Regions from separate parts of the Paenibacillus sp. PSB04 genome, predicted to be linked through region 2. Evidence: predicted binding sites of a transcription regulator. Region 2 holds the regulator's gene; the other holds the start of a gene.
The links. The regulator CtsR, encoded in region 2, represses protease genes until heat stress. The targets are predictions, from matches to a motif close to ATGGTCAATAAAGGTCAAACA.
Positions count from the first base shown of each region.

Region 1: the regulator CtsR is predicted to act here: its motif matches at 10,156-10,176, upstream of K2F33_RS31985 (ATP-dependent Clp protease ATP-binding subunit).

Region 1 covers NZ_CP081301.1:6,971,107-6,983,687, reverse strand. Annotated here, with positions in the region: gene K2F33_RS32025 (LysR family transcriptional regulator) at 224-1,132, opposite strand; gene K2F33_RS32020 (phosphate ABC transporter substrate-binding protein PstS family protein) at 1,330-2,271, shown strand; gene pstC (phosphate ABC transporter permease subunit PstC) at 2,444-3,310, shown strand; gene pstA (phosphate ABC transporter permease PstA) at 3,307-4,203, shown strand; gene pstB (phosphate ABC transporter ATP-binding protein PstB) at 4,209-4,979, shown strand; gene K2F33_RS32000 (universal stress protein) at 5,130-5,552, opposite strand; gene K2F33_RS31995 (MFS transporter) at 5,565-6,782, opposite strand; gene K2F33_RS31990 (MerR family transcriptional regulator) at 6,890-7,336, opposite strand; gene K2F33_RS31985 (ATP-dependent Clp protease ATP-binding subunit) at 7,782-9,938, opposite strand; gene K2F33_RS31980 (helix-turn-helix domain-containing protein) at 10,481-11,074, opposite strand; gene K2F33_RS31975 (polysaccharide deacetylase family protein) at 11,388-12,548, shown strand.
Region 2 covers NZ_CP081301.1:739,297-751,877, reverse strand. Annotated here, with positions in the region: rRNA gene K2F33_RS04020 (23S ribosomal RNA) at 1-585, shown strand, start outside; rRNA gene rrf (5S ribosomal RNA) at 645-761, shown strand; gene eis (GNAT family N-acetyltransferase) at 1,145-2,332, shown strand; gene K2F33_RS04005 (CtsR family transcriptional regulator) at 2,737-3,198, shown strand; gene K2F33_RS04000 (protein-arginine kinase activator protein McsA) at 3,228-3,752, shown strand; gene K2F33_RS03995 (protein-arginine kinase McsB) at 3,781-4,839, shown strand; gene clpC (ATP-dependent protease ATP-binding subunit ClpC) at 4,917-7,367, shown strand; gene radA (DNA repair protein RadA) at 7,595-8,962, shown strand; gene disA (DNA integrity scanning diadenylate cyclase DisA) at 8,976-10,052, shown strand; gene pssA (CDP-diacylglycerol--serine O-phosphatidyltransferase) at 10,107-10,838, shown strand; gene K2F33_RS03970 (nucleoside triphosphate pyrophosphohydrolase family protein) at 10,945-11,340, opposite strand; gene K2F33_RS03965 (PIN/TRAM domain-containing protein) at 11,568-12,581, shown strand, end outside.

The DNA.
Region 1 (12,581 bases), 1.1 Mb from region 2:
AAACTTTGACATAAGTTTCCCTTGGGACAAATTAATGCACATATATAAAAGTTTTTACCTAAGGAAACTTTATTGAGTATAGGCTAAAACAGATGGGGAGAATTGTAAAGTGTTTTTTTACCTGGGTTGTCCGTTTTTCGTAGGGTAAGACGAGGACAAAACAGTGTTAGTATGCGGGGCGATCATAGGGGGCGGAGCCAAAAAAAGCCCCGATTCCGTGGAATCAGGGCTTCATATTCTGCTCGGTGATTTGCTGTTTGGCGAACTGCTTGAACTGCTCCCTGAGCGGCGAATAGGGCTGATCGGCATGATAGGCCATATAGGCCTTGACCGATTTGCCTGCCGGACCGGGGGCGGGCAAGTATTGGAGACTTCCGGCGGCGAGCTCGCTTGAGATACCGGACAAGGGGAAGAAGGAGATGAAATCCCCGTCCTCTACCGTGTGCTTGACCGACTCCGGCGAATTGATGATCATGCGCTCCCACAAATGGATTCCGCTCTCGATCGCGTAGGTCCGGGTGAAGTCCCGCATAAAAGAGCCTTCGGCATGCTGGATGAAGAAATGCTGGGCAACCAGCTGATCGCTCAGCGATTTCAGGCTGGAGAAAGGGTGTCCCGGCGCAAAAATGACGACAAGCTCATCTTCCAGCAGCAGGTCTTCCTTGATGCCGGCAGCCGCAACGTCCTGCGAATAATAAAAGGCAAGGTCCACCTCATGATTGTAGTGCAGTTCCTGAACGGTCCGGCTGGGCTGAACGGTCAGCTCGATCTGGATGCCGGGATACTGCCGGCAGAACCGGTTGACGAGCCTGGGCAGGTGAATCGTCCCCATCAGGCTGTCGGCGCCGATATGAAGAATGCCTTTGCCCAAATCGGCGTAGTCCTGCACGGCCTTCCGCGCCTCGGCGGCCAGCCCCGTCATTTTGACGGCGTAGGGGTACAACGCCTTGCCGGCGTCGGTCAGCAGGATGCGGCCCCGCCTGGACTCGAAGAGGGCGATGCCCAGCTCTTCCTCTAAGCTTTTCATATGAAAGGTGACGGTCGGCTGTTTCATATCCAGCTCTTTGGCTACGTCGGTTACCTTCTTGTATTTTTCAATATAAACAAGGATTTGCAATTTTAACAAATTCAACGATGATTCCCCCTCGGTCACGTCCGATTCCTCTTCATTATAGAATTAATCTATGGACTCATAAAGATTATATTCTGATATTTATCTTTCTTTTTACAAAACGCATCATTTTACAAAATGATAGAGAACTACAATGAACTTGTCGGTAAACTTCATAGAGTTACACGGCAAACCAAAATGGGGGGAAACATTAGATTATGAAATTCAAAAAACCGTTACTTATGTTTTGTACGTTGGTCCTGGTTCTTATGCTGGCTGCCTGCGGCAGCAAAAACGCGTCGGATAGCGGCAGCACTACGGGTTCGGGAACCGCAACTGAAGATAAACCGGCTGCAGAGGAAACGCTCAGCGGATCCGTTCTGGCTGTAGGCTCCACAGCACTCCAACCGCTCGTAGAGCAAGTCGCACAAAAGTTCATGGGTGAATCCCAATACTCTAAAATCCAAGTTCAAGTGCAAGGCGGCGGCAGCGGCACCGGCCTGACTCAAGTTTCCGGCGGCCAAGCCAACATCGGCAACTCCGACGTATTTGCTGAAGAAAAGCTGGATGCAGACAAAGCCAAAGAACTCGTTGACCATCAAGTGGCCGTTGTAGCCATGGCGGCTGTAACGAATCCTGACGCAGGCGTAGACAGCCTGACGAAGCAGCAGCTGGTTGATATTTTCACAGGAAAAGTGACGAACTGGAAAGACGTTGGCGGCAAGGATGAAAAGATCGTTATCGTCAACCGTCCTGCAAGCTCCGGTACCCGCGCAACGTTTGAAAAATATGCACTCGGAACGAAGACCGAAGACCTGCAAGGTTCGATCCAAGAAGATTCTTCCGGTACGGTGAAAAAGATCATTTCCGAAACGCCAGGTGCCATCGGATACCTTGCTCTGTCCTATCTGGACGACAAAGTGAAAACTCTGAAATATGACGGTGTGGAAGCAACGGAAGAGAACGTAGCCTCCGGTAAATACCCAGTATGGGCTTACGAGCACATGTACACCAAAGGTGAGCCTGCTCCGGAAGTGAAGGCGTTCCTGGACTACATGACTTCGGATGCTGTGCAAAACGGCGACGTGGTTGAGCTCGGATACATTCCGGCTTCCAAAATGGAAGTGAAACGCGACAAGGACGGCAACATCACGAAATAACATCAGGTTCCTTGAGCTCTCATGAAACACTGAATATGTACGACAAGAGGCGGAGAGACCAACTTCTGCCTCTATTTTCACTTTAGAAAGAAGGACAACGATGAAAGCTATAGATGAAAGGCCTGTAGGCATCGCTGACAACCCCCGTCCCGGACGGTTTAAAAAACATCATATGGAAGATTTCGCGGGACGCAGCTATACGACGATTTGTGCGATTCTGCTGATCGTCATTATTTTGTCCATCGTTTATTTTGTCGCTTCCAAGGGGCTGGCGACCTTTTTTAGAGACGGCGTCAGCTTCAGCGAATTTCTGTTTGGCTCCAAATGGGATCCGGACGGCAACCATGGCGAGCCGCAGTTCGGCGTCATGCCGTTTATTTTCGGTTCATTCGCGACGTCGATTCTGGCAGCGGTCATCGCCAGTCCGCTCAGCATCTGCGCCTCGCTGTTCATGACGGAAATCGTACCGGGCTGGGGCAAAAAGCTGCTGCAGCCGGTCATTGAGCTGCTTGCCGGAATTCCGTCCGTCGTATACGGATTTGTCGGCTTGACGGTCATCGTTCCGGCCCTGCGCGACATGTTTCCCGGTCAGGGGATCGGAATCGCCGCGGGCTCGATCGTGCTGTCTGTCATGATTCTGCCGACGATTACGAGTATCGGTACCGACGCCCTGTCCTCGCTGCCGCGGGGCCTCAAGGAGTCCTCGTACGCACTCGGCGCAACGCGCTGGCAAACCATCTACAGAGTTATTCTGCCAACCGTGCTTCCTTCTATTCTGACCGGGGTGGTCCTGGGCATGGCCCGCGCCTTCGGGGAAGCGCTGGCGGTACAGATGGTCATCGGGAATGCGCCGCATATTCCGCGGTCGCTGTTCGAATCCGCCTCAACGCTGACCAGCGTCATTACGCTGGATATGGGCAACACCGTCATGGGCACCGCGCACAGTAACGCGCTGTGGAGCATGGCGCTCGCACTCATGTTCATGACCTTTATCTTCGTCGTTATCGTTCGCCTGCTCGAAAGGAGAAATCGGATTTGAAAGCTAAAGCCGCTGACAAAATTGCAACAGCCATTATTGTGGTGTTTTCCTTATTCATCGTGGCGGTTCTGCTCGGACTGCTCGGATTTATTCTGTACCGGGGACTCAGCCACATCAGCTGGCACTTCCTGACTTCTGTGCCCCAAACGATCCGGGAGGGCGGCGGCATCGGTCCGCAGCTGTTCAACTCCTTATTCCTGCTGGTATTGACGCTTATTATTACAATTCCGCTGGGCCTGGGTGCCGGCATCTATATGGCCGAGTACGCCAAGCCAGGCAAGATCACTGGAGCAATCCGCCTCGTCGTCGAGGTGCTGTCCTCGTTTCCGTCTATCGTCGTCGGCTTGTTCGGTCTGCTCTTGATCGTTAACACGTTCGGCTTTGGCTTTTCGCTCTTCTCCGGCGCGCTGGTACTGACGATCTTTAATCTGCCGCTCATGGTCCGCATCACGGAGCAGGCGTTCCGCAGCGTACCGAAGGAGCAGAAGGAAGCGGGACTTGCGCTCGGATTATCGAAATGGAAAATCATCACGTCCGTGCTGTTTCCCGTCGCCCTGCCGAGCATCGTGACCGGTACGGTTCTGGCGGCAGGACGTGTATTCGGGGAAGCGGCAGCGCTCCTGTTTACCGCAGGGATGTCCACGCCGCGCCTTGATTTTACCAACTGGAACCCGCTGAGCCCGACGTCGCCGATCAATCCGTTCCGTCCGGCGGAAACGCTGGCCGTGCATATTTGGAAAATCAACAGTGAGGGCATTGCGCCCGATGCCGCGGAAATTGCCGCCGGCGCTTCGGCGGTGCTCGTGATCCTCGTGCTTGTCTTCAACCTGTTTGCCCGCTGGTTCGGCAACCTGCTCTACAAGATCATGACGGCATCCAAACGAATGGGATAGGAGAAATGAGCATGCAACAAACATCGACTACATTCCGTACTGAAAACCTGAGCGTGTTTTACGGGGCGTACGAAGCCGTGAAGAACATCAGCCTGACCTTCCCGGACAAGAGCGTTACCGCGCTCATCGGCCCGTCGGGCTGCGGGAAATCGACGTTTCTGCGGTCCCTCAACCGAATGAACGACGAGATTTCCCAGGCCGTGATCAAGGGGAAGATCTGGATCGGCGGGGAGGACATCAACGATCCTTCCACCGACGTCATTCAGCTGCGGCAAAAAATCGGAATGGTATGGCAGAAGCCGAATCCATTTTATAAATCCATCTACGAAAATATCGCTTTTGGACCGAAGTACCATGGCGTGAAAAATAAAAAAGAGCTCGACCAGATCGTCGAGTCCAGCCTGCGCAAAGCGGCGCTGTGGGACGAAGTGAAGGACCGCCTGAAGCAGTCCGCCTTGTCGCTTTCGGGCGGCCAGCAGCAGCGCCTGTGCATTGCGCGCGCCTTGTCGGTCAACCCGGGGATTCTGCTCCTCGATGAGCCGGCGTCGGCTCTCGATCCGGTTTCAACCTCGAAGGTTGAGGAACTGATCGTTGAGCTCAAGAAAGAGCTGAGCATCGTCATCGTGACGCACAACATGCAGCAGGCCGCACGGATTTCCGACTATACGGCGTATTTCTATCTTGGCACGCTGATGGAGCATAACGATACCGAAATTATTTTCACCAACCCGGCCAATGCCATGACCCAGGAGTATATCTCCGGACGGTTTGGATGAGCCGCCGTTTGCAGCACAGCAAAAAGCCGTCTCCCCATCAAGAATGGGGGACGGCTTATTTAATTATATAAGTTAGAACAAGAGCGATCGTAGGAACTTTTTACGTAATTGCCCCTATCATCGAGCAAACACTCCACTTTGTGGGGAGGGTTAGCGGACGATCATCACCGGACAGTGCGCATGCTGGACGACGCTGTGGCTGACGCTGCCGATCAGCATTTCCGAGACAAGGCCCATGCCCCGGCTGCCCATCACGATCAGGTCGGCCGACTCTTCCTTTGCCGTCTGGCAGATGACCTTGGCCGGATCGCCGGTTTTGCTGACCGTGCGGAAGGCGATTCCCGAGCGGCTCGCTTCTTCGGTGGCCGGGGCGAGTATTTTTTCGCCTTCCTGGCGGATGTGCTCCTCCAGATCTACGCCTACCGGCGGTTCATTGATAGAAACGGTCGGGTTGACGTGCAGGACCACGAGCTCGGGAGCGGTATTCAGGCTCTGCACAAGCGATACGGCGGAATCCAGCGCATGCCGGGCATGCTTGGATCCGTCGACGGGTACGAGAATACGTGAGTACATAGGTAAACCTCCTTAATGGCCTTCTGCCCGGTCAACATGGGCAAGCTTGCGGCGGGATACGAGCAGGGCGACGACGCCGAGGAAGACCATGACGGCACCAAAGTAGAACGGAGTCTCCGCATGGTACCACTCGGACAGCTTGCCGGCGAGCCATGGAGAGACGGCACCGCCGAGGAAGCGGACGAAGCTGTATGCCGCGGAAGCGACGGAGCGCTCCACCGGAGCGGCCTGCATGACGGCCGTGGTGATCAGCGTGTTGTTGATGCCCAGGAAGATCCCGGCCACGATGACGCAGACAATAACGGTTTGTGGCGAGTGATTATACGTGCCGATGCCCATAATGAGCAGCACGATCGTAAACAGCGTAAGCACCGCTGCAATGGACGACACGACGCTGAAGCGCTTCTGCAGCTTCGGAGCGACAAATACCGACGTGAAGGCAAGCAGAATGCCCCACCCGAAGAAGACATAACCCAGGCCGTGCTCATCCAGGTCCATAACGTACGGCGAGTACGCCATCAGGGTGAAGAAGCCGAAGTTATACAGGAATGCTGTAATTCCAAGGATCAGCAGCGCCGGATAGGAAAGCGCCTTGAACGGGTCGGCCAGCGTGCTGGCTTTTTTCGGCTTGGGCACGTTCGGAAGCATAAACGTAACGAAAATAAATCCGATGGCCATGAGAACGGCCACGCCAAAGAACGGTCCGCGCCAGGAGATGGAGCCCAGCTCGCCGCCCAGCAGCGGTCCGACAGAAATCCCGAGACCGAGCGCGGCCTCATACAAAATGATCGCTTTGGCCGTGCCGGACGTGGACAGCCCGACGATCGCGGACAGTGCGGTGGCGATGAAGAGGGCGTTGCCGAGTCCCCAGCCGCCGCGGAAACCGACGATGCCGCCGATGGAGTTCGACAGACCGCCCAGCGCCGCGAAGATGACGATGAGCAGCATCCCGGTCAGCAGCGTCTTCTTGATGCCGATCCGGCTGGAAATGACGCCGGTAATCAGCATCGCTACGCCGGTTACCAGGTTGTAGCTCGTGAACAGGAGTGAAACCTGGCTCTTGGATGCGTGCAGCTGCTCGGCGATGGCCGGCAGAATCGGGTCAACCAGGCCGAGGCCCATAAAGGAGATGATACAGGCGAAAGCGATCGCCCATACCGCCTTCGGCTGGGACAACAGCCCGCCTTGGCGCTGTTCCAGCTCAAGGGGCTGCGAAGCATTGGTTTTCATAAGTAACATTACCTCCATTTTGATGAATCATGTATTTTCAAATTTTCATGAATCTCCACAACAAAAAAACGTCTGTCGACGCCCTTGCATAGACGCGTGCAGCGGCTTCAGCTTTCCCGGGAATCGGTTTCCTCGTCGAATTTGCGGATGAAATCATCCAGCCGCGCCTGCGTCTGTTCCAGCTCCTGCTGCATAAGGCGCATTTTTTCCACTTTGGTGCGCAGCATTTGAAGCTGTTCTTCCAGCATCTCGCTCATATGGGTCAATTGCTGCCTCCGATGAGCCCGGCTGGTCATGTCGTGGTAAGTTTGGTGATGCAGCTTGTAAGCGTCCGATACGGATAAGTACGAAACCAGCTCCTGCAGGCTGAAACCGAGAATTTCTTTGGCATTGACGATCTTCTTCAAGTACTCGATGTCTTCGCGGGTATAGAGGCGGGTGCCTCCTTCGCTCCGTTCAGGGGTCGGAAAAACGCCGATCTCTTCGTAATAGCGGATCGTTCGCTTCGTCAAGCCGCACTCTCGGGCGACATCGTCGATTTTATATTCATCCATTTCCTTCCTCCCTCAAAGATTCCCGGGTAACATTACCCATTGTAATCCTGACTAACGTTAACGTCAACGTTAAATTTATGAAACGGAAAATATATTTCTTACGTCCTATTTATCGCGGAATACGGTTGTCGGCTTAGTATGCCCGGTGTTCTCCGTTTATGTGCGGCGTCCGTCCGTGGCTGGGTGAAGGGCTTTTTCGTTGAACATTTCCTTATGTTTCACGGTCGAAAGGCGTGGCTGTGCGTCACGGATTGCTCAGAGGGTGAGGGGGAGAAGAGGGCTGGGGCTTTTATAGTTGTTATCTGGAACAGTGAAGGGAGCGTGGCGAACTCGCGTGCGCGACTCCTGATTGTCTGTACACATAAAAAAAGCTGCCCCACACCGCGCAGCGGTTGAGGGACAGCTTTCTAAATTAAGGCTGATAATGTTGGCTATTCGGCGGACGTTAAGCGCGAACGACACGAACTTGGTCTGCTACCAGCTCGACACGAATCTCCTTAACGTCTTCGTCGTCCAGCAGCAAATCGGTGATGCCGTCTTCCACATGCTGCGAAATAACGCGGCGGAGCGGACGGGCACCAAAGGCCGGATCGTAACCCAGTTCGGCCAGCTTGCGTTTCGCTTCGCCGGTCACGTCGAGGGAGATGCCGCGCTCCGACAGGGTAGCCGATACTTCGCTGAGCATATTGTCGACGATCGTTACGAGGTCTTCTTCCTTCAGCGAGGCAAACGGTACGATGCCGTCGAAGCGGTTCAGGAATTCAGGCCGGAAATAGCTGCCGAGCGAATCAAGAATCGAGCGGGTCTGCTCGGATTTGGCGGTGAAACCAACCATGATTTTCTTATCGGCGGCCGTGCCGGCGTTAGAAGTCATAATGATCACCGTATCCTTGAAGCTTACCGTACGCCCTTGGCTGTCGGTCAGACGGCCGTCGTCCAGCACCTGCAGGAACATATGCTGCACGTCCGGATGCGCCTTCTCGATCTCGTCGAGCAGGATAATGCTGTACGGGTTGCGGCGTACGCGCTCCGTCAGCTGGCCGGCTTCTTCATGACCGACGTATCCTGGTGGCGAACCGATCAGCTTGGAGACGGAGTGCCGCTCCATGTATTCGCTCATGTCGAGGCGAATCATCGAATCGGTGCTGCCGAACAGTTCTTCGGCCAGCGCCTTGGACAGTTCGGTCTTGCCGACGCCGGTCGGCCCGACGAACAGGAAGGACGCAATCGGCTTGGAGTCGCTGCGCAGTCCGGCGCGTCCGCGGCGAACGGCTTTGGCGACCTTGTCGACGGCTTCTCCCTGGCCGATGACGCGGCTTGCGAGGCGGGCGGCCAGATTTTTCATCTTGCCGCGCTCATCCGCCTGCAGCTTGCCGACCGGGATGCCGGTTTTACGCTCGATGATGTTCTGGATATCCTCGACAGTTACTTCGAGGACCTCTCCGGCAGCGGCATTCCCGTTCAGACGCTGCTGCAATTCGGCTTCCTCGTCGCGCAGCTTGGCGGCGAGCTCGTAGTTTTCATCGCGGGCGGCCGCGTCTTTCTCGATTGTGATCTGTTCCAGACGGGCGCGGATCTCGTCCGCACTGCCGACCGGAGCCCGCAGATTCAGCTTGGCGCCCGATTCGTCGAGCAGGTCGATCGCTTTATCGGGCAGGAATCGGTCCTGGATATAGCGGCTGGACAGACGCACGCACGCTTCAAGCGTTTCGTCCGGGTAGCGTACGCCGTGGAACTGCTCGTATTTCGGACGCAGCCCTTTCAAAATTTCGATCGTTTCCTCGGCGGTCGGCTCGTCGACGGTTACCGGCTGGAAGCGGCGCTCCAGCGCGGCGTCTTTCTCGATCTGACGGTATTCCTTAAGCGTCGTGGCGCCGATGACCTGCAGCTCGCCCCGTGCCAGCACCGGCTTCAGGATGTTGCCGGCATCCATGGAGCCCTCCGCGGAGCCTGCGCCGACCAGCAGATGGATCTCGTCGATGAACAGCAGAACATTTTTACGCTGCTCCAGCTCGGCGATCAGCTGCTTGACCTTTTCTTCGAATTGCCCGCGAATGCCGGTTCCGGCTACGAGGGAGGCGACGTCGAGCGAATAGACTTCCTTGCTCCGCAGCTTCGCTGGTACGCTGCCCTCCGTAATGCGCAGCGCCAGCCCTTCGGCGATGGCCGTCTTGCCGACGCCCGGTTCGCCGATCAGCACTGGATTGTTCTTGTTCCGGCGGTTCAAAATTTCGATGACGCGGTCGATCTCTTCATCGCGGCCGATGACGTTGTCGATCTTGCCGCCGCGCGCCGCGTCGTTCAGATTGCGTCCGAGCTGGTCCAGCAGCCCGCCGCCGCGCCGTCCGCCTTCTTGAGCGGCGGCTCTCGGAGGCTGCTGCGCCGCGCCGGATACCGGCTGGCCGGATTGCATGAAGCCGCGGAACAAATCTTCCAACGGAGAAGAATAGCTGCCCGAAGGACCAAAGCCGGCCGCAAACGGCACGCCGCCGTTTACTTTGGCATAGCAATCTTCGCAAAGAAACAATTTCTCGGATTTATGGTTGACAGTGAGGCTCAGACCTACGGTTGCCTGGTTATGATTACAATGTTGACAGCGCATGAAGGCATGCCCCTTTCGTTAGTTAATGGATTAATCAATTTTTGAATACTTCATCTGGATGCCCTAATCAGGAAAACGGCTGCCCGCGCCTTACGGGAGCAGGCCGCCGGAATAAAGGGATAAAAGTCAGAACTTCCGTCAGGACAAAGACGGCTGCACCGAAAGTCAAACACCTAAAGAGGTTGTTCATGCAGTACAAGTTTGATCTTTCGCTCTGACTTTGACTTTCTTTGACCTTATTATACCTCACTTGGAACACATGTCAACAGGTTTTCAGTTATTTTTCGTAAGTATATAGAAAAAGGTTTGAGAGAAAGAACGGTTCGGCCTTTCGGCGTGCTTGAGGCGGAAAAAAGGCTGGAAGGCAAAGAAAAACGTCTATCGATGTACATTCGAAGAGTGTGACGCATTTAGCGGAACTTTATTGCGATATAACCGAAGCCCGGGCCTCCCGAAGCATGAAAAAAGCCCTGCCGTACGGAATGTCTCCGTAACAGCAGGGCGTACCTTGTATGATCAATGCGGTGAATAAGCCAAAAGTGTCATGATTCCTCGTCCTGCAATATGCAGTCGGCAAACAAAATGAATTTCGGGATGCGGAAAAATTGTTCCGCCCGGTCTTGAAAGCTGGCTGACGGCAGCGTCCCTTGGTGCAGCCATTTCCGGAACGTTCCGGGATGGATGTCCATCCATTCGCTGACGTCGCTGACGGACAGGTCGTGAACCATGCACAGCCCCGTTAGTATTTTGTTGCTGACAGGCGACCGAGTCAGCGTCCGGCGCATGAAGCGCGAAGAGGAAGGCTGACAGATGATCGGGCTTGTAGATGTAACGGTATGATTAAACAGAATGTGATGCGGATAGCCCAGGTATTGGCATACCTTGTCCAAATTCTTTTTTCCCGGGATCCGTCCTTCATATACCCAGGCGCTCACGCTCCGGGAAGAAACCGAAATGTCCTCAGCCAGCTGGGACAGCTTGATGTCGTTGGCCATCAGGACAGCCAGCAGCACGCGGTTGCGGATTTGGCAGCGGGATGGCTTGCGGAAGCGTTTGACGCGGATTCCTTTTCCTAAGTATTTGCGATTGATCAGAGACCACGCCTGAATGGAATGCGGTTCTTGTTGTTTAGGCATATTTCCTCCGATGATTTTTCTTAAAATTCTACAATAGTTTCGGCTACGTTTTCAATAGTGCTATCGCCTGTTTCTGCAAGGTCCCGGTTTTCAGCCGAATGACCCGGGAATTTACGGTATCCCGTTGTCAAGTGAATAATAGGAACTATTTTTTCACTTCAACCCCAAAATGCTTCCAATTCAGTCATCAAACTGTTACCGAATTGAAATTGAACTCGCCAGCCGGGAAGGGTACAATGCAAGGGTGCTAGATTACTAGATTCGCGTATCTACGACATCTTAGCCAAATCCGAGAGAAAAAGGTTGGTAGATTATGTTGAAAAAGAAGTTGCACTACTCGAAATGGCTCTTATCATTCCTGCTTGTTTTTAGCACTGTACTTTCGGCAGAAGGAGGGCTGGCTACAGCCGCGGGCAGCACGGCGTCCTCCGTCAAGGCTTCCGTCTTTGTCGCTGTCAATGACAAACTGATCACTTACGACCAGCCCCAGCCGCTTATACATAACGGTACGCTGTTTGTACCCGTCGCCTCTACGGTTTCCCAGATGAATGCGTCGGCGAAGTACGCCGCAGGCAAGCTGACCATTTCGCGCGGAAAGCAGGCACTTGTCCTGACGGTTCCCGGGAAGGACGCCATTCTGAAAAACGGAAGAACGCTCGTCTCCCTGCGGAAGCTGACCGACAAGTTCGGCTACCAAATTTCCTACAACGCCGCCCAGTCGCTGTACCGTGCGGTGAACAGCTCCGCCTCCTTGACGGACCATCAGCTGGCACTGAAATACAGCACGTATATCAAGGAACATAAGAAGACCGCTGTCCAGAAGCCTTCCACGGGGAACGGCACGACGGCGCAGCAGGGCAGCAAAGTGATCTACATTACGTTCGACGACGGTCCGAATGCAGGTACGACCCGCCTGCTCGACGTGCTGGACCGAAATCAGGTGAAGGCGACCTTCTTTATGCTGGGAAATAACATCGCTTCGCATCCGTCCGCGGTCCGCAGGATCGTGAAGGAAGGGCATGGGGCCGGCCTGCACGGCATGAGCCACAAGAAAAATACGTTCTACGCATCACCTTCGTCCGCGCTGGGTGAGATGAACACCGATAACGACAAGCTGCACGCCGCCGCTGGCGTTTATACGAAAATGATCCGCCCGCCTTATGGAAGCAAGCCTTATTTTACTCAGAGCTACCGGGATTTGACGGCCTCGTACGGCTACCATCTGTGGGATTGGAACATTGATTCGGACGACTGGCGCTACAAGAGCAATCCGCAGACGATTTATAACAACGTGCTGAGAGATGTGAAGGCCATGAAGAAGAGAGGGGTTACCCCGATCGTGCTCTTCCATGACCAGACGGCAACCACGTCGATTCTGGACAAGCTGATCAAAGCGCTGAAAGCCGAAGGTTACACGTTCAAGCCGCTGACCAACAGCACGCCGCCGGTCAACTTCTGGAACGACAAACGGTAAGACTAATCGCCCTGCAAATCTATGAAATAGGCC
Region 2 (12,581 bases):
GGAAATCATTCGAAGAGTGCAAAGGCAGAAGGGAGCTTGACTGCGAGACCTACAAGTCGAGCAGGGACGAAAGTCGGGCTTAGTGATCCGGTGGTACCGCATGGAAGGGCCATCGCTCAACGGATAAAAGCTACCCTGGGGATAACAGGCTTATCTCCCCCAAGAGTCCACATCGACGGGGAGGTTTGGCACCTCGATGTCGGCTCATCGCATCCTGGGGCTGAAGTAGGTCCCAAGGGTTGGGCTGTTCGCCCATTAAAGCGGTACGCGAGCTGGGTTCAGAACGTCGTGAGACAGTTCGGTCCCTATCTGTCGTGGGCGTAGGAAATTTGAGAGGAGCTGTCCTTAGTACGAGAGGACCGGGATGGACGTACCGCTGGTGCACCAGTTGTTCCGCCAGGAGCATGGCTGGGTAGCTACGTACGGACGGGATAAGCGCTGAAAGCATCTAAGCGTGAAGCCCCCCTCAAGATGAGATTTCCCAGTATGTAAGACCCCTTGTAGACGACGAGGTAGATAGGTTGGAGGTGGAAGTGCAGCAATGCATGGAGCTGACCAATACTAATCGGTCGAGGGCTTATCCAATAAATATAAAACACAGATTCGTTTCGTATCTAGTTTTCAAGTGATCAAACACTTGAACGTTTGGTGGCGATAGCGGAGGGGTTCCACGCGTACCCATCCCGAACACGACCGTTAAGCCCTCCAGCGCCGATGGTACTTGGACCGAAGGGTCCTGGGAGAGTAGGACGTTGCCAAGCGAAGGACCACTGTTGATAACATCGACAGTGGTTTTTTTGTTCCCCCGCTCCTGTTGATAAGGGGCTTTTTTCATCCACAGGCTCCAATGTTTTTAACATTTCTTCATCTTAATTATGCACAGATAACGTTTTCGACTCCCCGTTTCGCCAAAAAACCATCCACAAATACACAAAATGATCCCCATAACCCACAGATGATCCTGAATAACCACGACAAGATCCTATTCTTTATATAAGTTGTCCCCAGGTAAACAGGATAGATTGCAGGATGGATTGACTTTGCACACAGGTTTTGCCATACTCGTCTTTGAATTCAATGATTGTCAGGACGATGAGGGTCTGACTGAATTCGCAGGCACATCCTTAATAGGCGAGGTGGAAGCATGGAAATCCGGAATTTACGGGAAGATGAATTTGAGCAAAGCACTCGGCTAAGCGAATATGCTTTTCAATACAAGATGACTCCCGAGCGGAAGCAGCTGGCCAAAGAACGATTTAAACCTGAGCAGGTGTGGGGCATTTTTGACGAAGATGAGCAACTGGCGGCTAAGCTGGTGTTAATCCCGCTTACGGTATCGGTTCAAGGTGAGACTTTTCCTATGGGCGGGATTGCGAGCGTTTCCACATGGCCGGAGAACCGCCGGCAGGGTTATATTAAGCATCTGTTGACGCACGCGCTGCAGCAGATGAATGAGAACGGGCAGGTCTTTTCCATGCTGCATCCTTTTTCCTACCCGTTTTACCGGAAATACGGCTGGGAAATGTTCAGCGAGTACAAGAAATATGTCATTTCGACCGATAAATTGCCGGCAAAGGTCACCACTGAAGGTGCGGTTCGGCGGGATATCAAAGACGTGGATGTTCTGGATACGGTCTATGCTGCATTTTCCAAACGTTATAATGGATTGATGGTTCGGACGCGGGAATGGTGGACCCGTTCGGTACTGGACGAGGATGGGCATACCGCGGTATATTATTCGGCATCAGGTGCGCCGGAAGGATATGTTCTTTATAAGGTGGAAAACAAGGAGTTTACCATCGATGAACTCATTTATGTCACGGATGAGGCACGCCGTGCGCTATGGACTTATATCGCCAATCACGATTCAATGGTGACGCAGGTGATCGTCAATTTCATGCCGATGGATGACAGTCTTACATATCATTTGGCCGATCCACGGATTAACCAGGAAATTATCCCATATGGGATGGCCCGTGTCGTAAATATGAAGAAACTCGTCGAAACTTATCCTTTTACAGCCTCCGGTGAGGGGAGAACTGAGCGTCTAACTATTCAGCTGACGGATATGTATGCACCTTGGAATGAAGGCGTTTGGAGCTGGGCGTTCTCATCGGACGGAACCGTATCGGTCACCCCCCTGGATTCATCTCAAGAACAGCAGGAGGAGGTCCTTAGCTGCGACATCCAGGCACTGACCGTCCTGCTGACGGGGTTCAAACGGCCGGCTGAACTATACCAATCCGGGCGAATTGCAGGCAATCGGAAGGCAGTGAGCATATTGGAAGAGCGGATCCCCGCTCGACAGACCTTGTTTATGGATTTCTTTTAATTATGGAATAAAATACCATGCCGTACAATTCTTATGAGCTGGGATCCGGTCAGAATGATAGCCCTCTGCATACGTTGCAGGGGGTTATTTCGTATCGGTGCGGTATAAAAAGAAGGAGAACGTCAAAAATGAAGATACACCCTCTTGGCAAAACGTGAGAATATGTTATAATTTAGATCAAAGAAAGTCAAAGTCAACGTAAATTCAAATGTATGTTTGTTTACCGTTGAACTCACAATAGTGAATGCGCAAGGTTTAGATCAGTTATAACATATTCACCGGGTTAAGATCCAGATTCGAGCCCACGACCATTGGTTAAGTTTAAAGGAGATGGTTTGGGTATGCGAACGGACTAACGAATGACCATGAAGGTCTTGACGTTTTAACGTAATGGAGGATGAACAATGCGTAATATCTCTGATATTATTGAACAATATCTGAAGGGTATTCTGCATGATAGTCCCGAAGGAATGATTGAAATTCAGCGCAACGATCTGGCTGATCAGTTCTCATGCGTTCCATCCCAGATCAACTATGTGATCAGTACACGATTCACGCTGGAAAAAGGTTATCTTGTGGAAAGCAAGCGCGGTGGCGGAGGGTATATCCGGATTCAACGGATTGAACTCCCGCAATACTCGGCGCTTCATACGCATCTCCACCAAACGATTGGGGAACGCATCGATCAGAACGTGGCCGAAGGGCTGATCTATCAGTTGGAGGAGGCACGCATCCTTAGTAAGCGCGAAGCGAGCATTATGCGCGCTGCGATATCCAGAGAGTGCCTGATGATCAAGCTTCCTTACCGGGATGAGATACGTGCTCGGCTGATGAAGGCGATGCTGATTTCTTTGTTAGGCAAATAGGCTTACGGAGAAAAAGGAGGTACATCGGTATGCTTTGCGAAGAATGTGGTAAGAGGCCGGCGACTCTCCATTTTACCAAGATTGTGAATGGTGAGAAGACGGAGTTTCATTTTTGCGAATCCTGTGCCCGGGAGAAAGGGGAAATGATCCCCGGAACCTCTGGCGGATTTTCTATACACAGCCTGCTGTCTGGTCTCATGGACATTGACATGGCCGGCAAAGGAGCGGCAAGCAGCGCCAAGGCTGCTCAATCGCTGAGATGTGAAGAGTGCGGGATGACGTACTCGCAGTTTAGCAAGATCGGCCGGTTCGGCTGCAGCTCCTGTTATAAGTACTTCGGCAACCGCCTGGACCCTCTGCTCAAAAGAGTTCACGGCAGTACCGTACATGTCGGCAAGCTGCCCAAGAGAGGCGGCAGCAAAATTCAAGCCAAACGGAAAATCGACGGCTTGAAGCTCGAGCTTCAGCAGCGTATTCACGAAGAGGAATTCGAAGAGGCTGCGAAGCTGCGCGACCAGATCCGTAAGCTTGAGAAAGAATTGTCGGAACAGTAAAGTTCACTCGAAGGAGGAGGAATGCGTGATGCCAAATCTCCGGTTTACCGAGAAAGCGCTGAGCGATTGGATGCGCGGCCAAGCCGATGCTTCCGAAATCGTCATCAGCAGCCGGGTTCGGGTTGCGCGCAACCTGCAGCATCTTCCTTTTCCGCTATTGGCCACCCGCCAGCAGTCGGAGGAAGTGCTCAAACGTCTGACGGGTATTCCCAGTGATCACCTTCAGTCTTTTGGAACTTTTTATACCGTGGAGCTCGACCACATCGATCCGCTGGACAAAAGGGTGCTGGTAGAGAAGCATTTGATCAGCCCTAATTTGGCGAATGAATCCCAGAACGGCGCGGTCATCCTCAGTGAGGACGAATCGGTCAGCATTATGATTAACGAAGAGGACCATCTTCGCATTCAATGTCTATACCCCGGTTTTCAAATCCGCCAAGCCTGGGAGAAGGCCTCGAGCATTGACGATAAATTTGAGGAATATATCGATTACGCCTTTGACGATAAGCACGGGTACTTGACCAGCTGTCCAACCAATGTGGGCACAGGCCTGCGGGCTTCGGTCATGATGCACCTCCCGGCGCTGGTGATGACCCAGCAGATCAACCGGATTTTATCCGCTGTTTCACAAGTTGGGCTCACCGTTAGAGGAATTTACGGGGAAGGCAGCGAAGCAATAGGTAACCTGTTCCAAATCTCGAATCAGATTACCTTGGGACAGACCGAGAATGAAATCATCGACAACCTCCACAGCGTCGTGCTGCAGATTATCGAGCATGAGAAAAATGCACGCACGCGGCTTATGAACGATTCCAGACTCCGCATTACCGACCGCATCAAACGGTCCTATGGGATTTTATCCTACGCGGAAGTGATGGATTCGAAAGAGGCGGGGCAGCGTCTCTCTGACGTACGCCTTGGAGTTGACCTCGGGATTCTTGAGGGACCGTCTATTTCGGTGATGAATGAACTGAATGTGATGACCCAGCCGGGCTTCCTGCAGAAAACCTACGGTCACGAGATGAACACCGAAGAACGCGATATTTACCGGGCGAAGCTCATCCGGGAAACCCTCGGAAAGCGCTGAGCCTTTATGATATACAGTATTACGATGAAGGACGCAAGTGGAGAAGCGATGATAAAACTCATGGAGGTGCAGGAGATATGATGTTCGGAAGATTTACGGAACGTGCGCAGAAGGTGCTCGCATTGGCACAAGAGGAAGCGGTTCGTTTAGGGCATAACAACATTGGTACAGAGCATATTTTGCTCGGACTGATCCGGGAAGGGGACGGCATAGCCGCTAAAGCTTTAATCGGACTCGGACTTGGCCTTGAAAAAATCCAGGATGAAGTGGAAACGCTCATCGGACGGGGGCAGGAACAGCCGACGAATATCGCTTATACCCCTCGCGCCAAAAAGGTAATTGAGCTGTCCATGGACGAAGCGCGCAAATTGGGTCATACGTATGTGGGCACAGAGCATATCCTGCTCGGCCTCATCCGCGAAGGTGAAGGCGTGGCCGCCCGTGTGTTGAATAATCTCGGCATCAGCCTGAATAAGGCGCGCCAGCAAGTGCTGCAGCTGCTGGGCAGCAGCGAAGCTGTATCCAGCCATCACGGCAACCAATCCAACGTCAGCACGCCGACGCTCGACAGCCTGGCCCGTGACTTGACTGCGATTGCCAAGGAAGGCAACCTGGATCCGGTTATCGGACGCAGCAACGAGATCGAAAGAGTCATCCAGGTCCTCAGCCGCCGGACCAAAAACAATCCGGTGCTGATCGGTGAGCCGGGGGTTGGTAAAACCGCCATCGCCGAAGGCCTGGCGCAAAAAATCATCAACAACGAAATCCCGGAAACGCTGCGTGACAAACGCGTCATGACGCTGGACATGGGATCGGTTGTAGCCGGTACGAAATACCGCGGCGAGTTCGAGGACCGCTTGAAGAAAATCATGGATGAGATCCGCCAAGCGGGCAACATCATCCTCTTTATCGACGAGCTGCATACGCTGATCGGTGCCGGCGGCGCGGAAGGCGCCATCGACGCATCCAACATTCTGAAGCCGTCGCTTGCCCGCGGCGAGCTGCAGTGCATCGGTGCCACCACGCTGGATGAGTACCGCAAATATATCGAGAAAGACGCCGCTCTGGAGCGCCGTTTCCAACCGATCACGGTGGATCAGCCGTCTCCGGAAGAAGCGATTCAAATTCTGTTCGGCCTGCGCGACCGCTACGAAGCGCATCACCGCGTGAAAATTACGGATGAAGCGATCGTGGAAGCCGTGAAGCTGTCGGACCGCTACATTTCCGACCGGTTCCTGCCGGATAAAGCGATCGACCTGATCGACGAGGCGGGCTCCAAAGTAAGGCTTCACACGTACACCATTCCGCCGAATCTGAAGGAACTGGAAAGCCGGCTTGAAGATATCCGCAAGGAAAAAGATTCGGCCGTGCAAAGCCAGGAATTCGAGAAAGCGGCAGCCCTTCGCGATACGGAGCAGAAGATCCGCGAAGAGCTGGACGTTACAAAGAACCAATGGAAAGAAAAACAGGGCCGTACGGACTCCGAAGTGACGCCTGAGGATATCGCCCAGGTTGTGGCCAGCTGGACCGGCATTCCGGTCAGCAAGCTGAAGGAAGAAGAAACGGAACGCCTGCTGAATATGGAGACAATCCTGCACGAACGCGTTATCGGCCAGGAAGAAGCCGTCAAGGCGGTCAGCCGCGCGGTAAGACGTTCCCGTGCCGGTCTGAAGGATCCGAAGCGTCCGATTGGATCGTTCATCTTCCTTGGACCTACGGGTGTCGGTAAAACCGAGCTGGCCCGCGCTCTGGCCGAGGCGATGTTCGGTGACGAAAATGCGGTAGTCCGCATCGACATGTCCGAGTACATGGAGAAACACTCCACGTCCCGGCTGGTCGGAGCGCCTCCGGGATACGTCGGCTATGACGAAGGCGGCCAGCTGACTGAAAAAGTACGCCGCAAGCCGTACTCGGTCGTTCTGCTGGACGAAATCGAGAAGGCGCACCCTGAAGTGTTCAACATTCTGCTTCAAGTGCTGGAGGACGGCCGTCTGACCGACTCCAAGGGCCGTGTGGTGGACTTCCGCAACACGCTGATCATTCTGACCTCCAACGTCGGTGCGGAAGCGATCAAGCGGAACTCCACGATGGGCTTCACGGCAGCAGCTGACGCCGGGGCCGATTACAACAACATGAAGGATAAAGTGATGGGAGAGCTGAAGAAGAGCTTCCGTCCGGAGTTCCTGAACCGGATCGACGAAATCATCGTCTTCCACTCGCTCGAAGAGAAGCACATCGCCGAAATCGTGACGACGATGACCGAAGAGCTGCGTAAACGCCTGCGCGAATTCAATGTCGACTTTACCCTGACGGATAAAGCCAAGGCATTCCTCGCCAAAGAAGGCTACGACCCGGCATTCGGTGCCCGTCCGCTTCGCCGGGCGATCCAGAAGCATATCGAGGACCGTCTGTCGGAAGAATTGCTCACGGGCCATGTGTCCAAGGGCGACTCGCTGATTATCGATGAAGAGAACGGCGCGCTGACGGTCAGCAAAAACGAAAATGTATCGGCCAATACACAGTCGTAAATGAGCCGGTGACTTCATACGAAGCTTGAAACAACAAGGGATTGCCCCGCCGGTTTTTATGGACCCGGCGGGTCGGTCCCTTTTTTGTTTGTATCGCAGTGATAAATCAATGTAAAGTTTTTGGATAGACTTTACGATAAATCTTAATAAATGGTAAACTTAAAATAATGCCAAAATTCTGAGGTAACGACATAATTAGACAAATTGGCTGCAGCAAAGGAGAGAGCATGGCCAAATCGAAAACGAAATTTTACTGTACCGAGTGCGGCTATGAAGCTGCCAAGTGGTACGGAAAGTGTCCGGGCTGCCAGGCCTGGAACTCGATGGTAGAAGAAACGGAAAGCATCATCAAGACGCAGGGGATGAATTCCCCGCTTTTTCATAGTAAAGAAAAGCCGCTTTCGATCATAAATATAGAGAGCAGCCAGGAAGCAAGGGTGCTGACCGGGATCGGCGAGCTCAACCGCGTTCTGGGCGGCGGGATCGTTCCCGGATCGCTCATTCTTGTCGGGGGCGACCCGGGCATCGGCAAGTCGACCCTGCTCCTGCAAACGTCGCACGCCCTGACGCAGTCCGGCCTGCGCGTGCTGTACGTGTCCGGTGAGGAATCGGTCCGTCAGACCAAGCTCCGGGCGGATCGCCTCGGTGCCCTCTCGCCGGAACTGTACGTTCTGTGCGAGACGAATATGGATCTGATCGAAGAGGCGATCGAGAGTGTAAAGCCTCAGTTTCTGGTGATCGACTCCATCCAGACGGTCTACATTCCCGAGGTGACCAGCGCGCCGGGAAGCGTGGCGCAGGTCCGGGAATGTACGGCCCGGTTTATGCGGGTAGCCAAAGGGCTCGGCATCGCCACCGTCCTTGTGGGGCATGTTACAAAGGAAGGGGCCATCGCCGGACCGAGGCTGCTGGAGCATATGGTGGACTGTGTGCTTTATTTTGAAGGCGAGCGTCATCATACCTACCGGCTGTTAAGAGCCGTTAAGAACCGCTTTGGATCGACAAATGAGATCGGCATTTTTGAGATGAACGAGGTCGGGTTGGTCGAGGTGGGAAACCCGTCGGAGCTGTTTCTGTCCGAGCGCCCGCTCGGCGTGGCGGGGTCCACGGTCGTGGCCAGCATGGAGGGCACCAGACCCGTCCTGGTCGAACTTCAGGCCTTGATCTCTTCCACGCATTTTCCGTCACCCCGGCGCATGTGCACCGGGATCGACCATCACCGGATGGGACTGATCATTGCGGTGCTGGAGAAGCGGATGGGCATGTTCCTGCAGAATCAGGATGCGTACCTGAACGTGGCGGGGGGCGTCAAGCTGGACGAACCGGCGGTTGATCTGGCCATCGCCGTCAGCATCGCCTCCAGCTTTCGGGATATTCCGACAAAGCCGTATGACGTCATGTTCGGCGAAGTCGGCCTGACCGGCGAAGTCCGGGGCGTCTCCCGTGTGGAACAGCGCGTCCGGGAAGCGGAGAAGCTGGGGTTCAAGCGGATTATTTTACCGGAGAAAAGTTTGAAAGGATGGAGGCACCCCAAAGGTATTGAAATCATCGGAGTGAGTACCGTTGCAGATGCACTAGCGGTCGCGTTAGATTAGGGGGCAAATGAAGATGAAAGAACCGAGCCAATTGGAGAAAATGAACGATTTATTGAAGCTCGTGGCACCCGGCACGCCGTTTCGCGACGGCCTGGAAAACGTGCTGCGCGCCAAAACCGGGGGACTGCTGGTGGTCGGCTACAGTCCCGAAGTGATGGAGGTTGTGGACGGAGGCTTCTCCATCAACTGCGATTTCTCGCCCAACTACTTATATGAGCTGGCCAAGATGGACGGGGCCATCATTTTGAGCGAAGACCTGAAGCGGATTCTGTATGCCAATACCCAGCTGATTCCTGACTCGTCCATATCTTCGATCGAAACGGGGATTCGGCACCGGACGGCCGAGCGGGTCGCCAAACAGACCGGCAAGCTGGTCGTGTCGATTTCCCAGCGCCGGAACATCATTACCTTGTACCAAGGGACGCTCCGCTACGCGTTGAAAGAGATCGGCGTCATTCTAACCAAAGCCAACCAGGCGCTTCAGACACTGGAGAAGTACCGGGCGGTGCTGAACCAGTCGCTGACGAACCTGTCGGCTTCCGAATTCGAAGAGCTGGTCACCGTACCCGAAGTGGTCAACGTCATTCAGCGCGTGGAGATGGTTCTGCGCATCAAGATGGAAATCAAGCGATACATCAACGAGCTGGGGAACGAAGGGCGCCTGATCAGCATGCAGATGGAAGAGCTCGTGAGCAACATGGAGGAAGAAGCCTGGCTCCTGTACAAAGACTATGCCCGTGACGACAACGATGAGAAGATCCGCGAGATGATCGCCGGACTGAAACGGGCGACCGACGACGAGCTGCTCGATATCCACTATGTCGTCCGTCTGCTGGGATATCCGTTGTCGGCGGCAACCTCAGAAGAGTCTGTAGCACCCCGTGGTTACCGGATCCTCAATAAAATTCCACGTCTGCCGAACGTCATCATTCACAACCTGGTGGAACGCTTTGAACGGCTGCCGCATATCATGATGGCTACGATCGAAGAATTGGATGAAGTGGATGGAATTGGCGAAGTCAGAGCCCGCAATATTAAAGAGGGACTGAAACGCTTGCAGGAACAAGTATTCATTGACAGACAAATTTAAATGCCATACAATCAATGGATGACATGGGGGTACTACGATATTTGAGGTGAGAAAATGTTTACGAAATCAATTCCGAACATGTGTACCTTGGGTAACTTGTTTCTCGGAATGGTAGGGATTATGCTGGCCCTCGACAACAAGCTGAGCTTGGCGGCCATCATGATTATCATTGCAATGCTTCTCGACGGATTGGACGGCCGGGTGGCCCGGGCGCTCAATGCACAGAGTGAGTTGGGCAAGGAACTGGACTCCCTCTCGGATGTAATTTCCTTTGGTGTTGCACCCGCACTTATCATGTACATTTCTTGTTTCCACGATATGCATCATGCGCTGATCTGGACGGTAACCGCCGTATTTCCCATGTGCGGGGCGCTTCGGCTTGCCCGCTTCAACGTCCAATCAGGCAGCCCGGGCTACTTTATAGGTCTGCCTATACCGGCAGCGGGCGGTGTGCTTGCAACATTATCTTTGTTCCGTGATGATATTTCCGCCCCCTATATGATCATCGCCATGCTGCTGCTGTCATACCTGATGGTCAGCACGGTCCGGTATCCGAACTTCAAGAAAATCGGTTTTCCGAAGAAAGCGATGATGTACGCGCCGTTCGTCATCCTTGCCGGAGTTGCGGTCGCCGTTACGTTCCCGGATCAGCTCTCCAAGCTGATTTTCCTGCCGCTGGTGCTGTATGCCGCTTACGGTGTGAAGGAGAACGTGAGAAGGTTGTCGCGGAGACGCCGGCGCCATCGCGAGCAGTCCGATAAAGTGTTCAACGACCACTCCTCATAAACGACGTCCTGTTTAATAGAACGGGATGCAAAAATAAAAAGCATTTATTTCCTGCCCGGAGCAGCGAGATAAATGCTTTTTTTGATGTATAAAAAAATCTTGTCTTCTATGACATGTTAAACAGACCGAGGGTAGAGCATTTTTGCGATTCCTTCCGGACCACTTCATCCATATTGATATCGAGCAGATTGCACAGCGCCGACATATAGAACAGGTTTCGCCCCAGCTCGGTGCTGATCACCTCACGGCAGTTCTCGCACAGCTCCCCTTGGACATGGGTCCGTACCGTTTCCTTGGCTTCCTCGAGGTTCAGTCCCGGAGCAAAGGTTTGTTTGGTGGCATGAAGTTCAATACAGCCGCAATCGGTAATCGCTTTGGCGACGGACCGGTTCACGGAGGCACTGCTTTGTCCATTCTTTGACAATACATCCAGCAGACTGCGGTGACGGAGCAACAGTTCGGAAACCTGATCTTGAAAGTCTTGTAAACTTGGTGTGCCCATGTAACCTATTCACCTCTAACCTCTAGTTTTTTGAATTGAACTTATTATATTCCAGTCAATTCCCCATTTTCAACCAAAAACGAGACTTCTGTAGGATGGTACAAAAGAAAGGTTCAGCCGTCCAATAAAAATTGGAATATACAGGATTAGGTTGCTGCAAAATGGACCATACTGCTAATGAAATCTGCAACTATTAAAAATATGGATTTAAGGAGGTGAGGGAACTGATGCTGAGGAAATCGATCACGGCATTTGCCGGATTATGCGGGGCATGGATCGGGTACTCGCTGCATCATGCAGCAGGCTGGTCGTTCCCTGGAATTGGAATTGATGATTCGCTGTGGGGCAGCCTGATGTTCGCTGTGGTTGGCGCAATTTTATTTATGTTGATTGGTTCCCTGTGTGCTCAAGCTGTATCGTATCGTCTGCATTCGTTTATCGCTTCGTTCTCGAACACGCCGATGAATGAACTGGCGGCCGGAGCGTCGGGTCTGATCGGAGGACTGCTGCTGGCTCTATTAATCTACCCCAGCCTTGCCTGGATTGGACATGCCGGGGATTTGCTGGCTGTCGGCGTGACGTTTGTGTGCGGTTATATGGGACTTCGGATCGGCTTGGAAAAGAAAGAGGAGCTCGCTTCCCTGTGGACTTCCGGCAAATGGAGCCGGGGCGAGCTGCCGGAGGAACGCCGGATTGAGGAGCATAAAATTCTCGATACGAGCGTCATTATCGACGGCCGGATCGCGGACATCTGCAAAACCGGTTTTATCGAAGGAACGATCGTCATTCCCGAATTTGTACTGGAAGAGCTTCAGCATATCGCGGATTCCTCTGACCTCTTGAAGCGGAACCGCGGACGCAGAGGACTCGATATTTTGAACAAGATCCAGAAGGAACTGGACGTCAGGGTGCTGATCTATGAAGGGGATTTCGAAGAAATTTCCGAGGTGGACAGCAAGCTGGTGAAGCTCGCCAAGGTGCTGCAGGGCAAAGTGGTGACCAACGATTTTAACCTGAACAAGGTGTGCGAGCTGCAAGGCGTATCCGTACTGAACATTAACGATTTGGCCAACGCCGTGAAGCCGGTCGTCCTGCCGGGGGAAGAAATTATGGTGCAGGTGATCAAGGACGGCAAAGAGCATGGCCAGGGAGTGGCTTATCTCGACGACGGAACCATGATTGTGGTTGAAGGCGGACGCGACTATATAGGCAATATGATGGAAGTGCTGGTAACGAGCGTG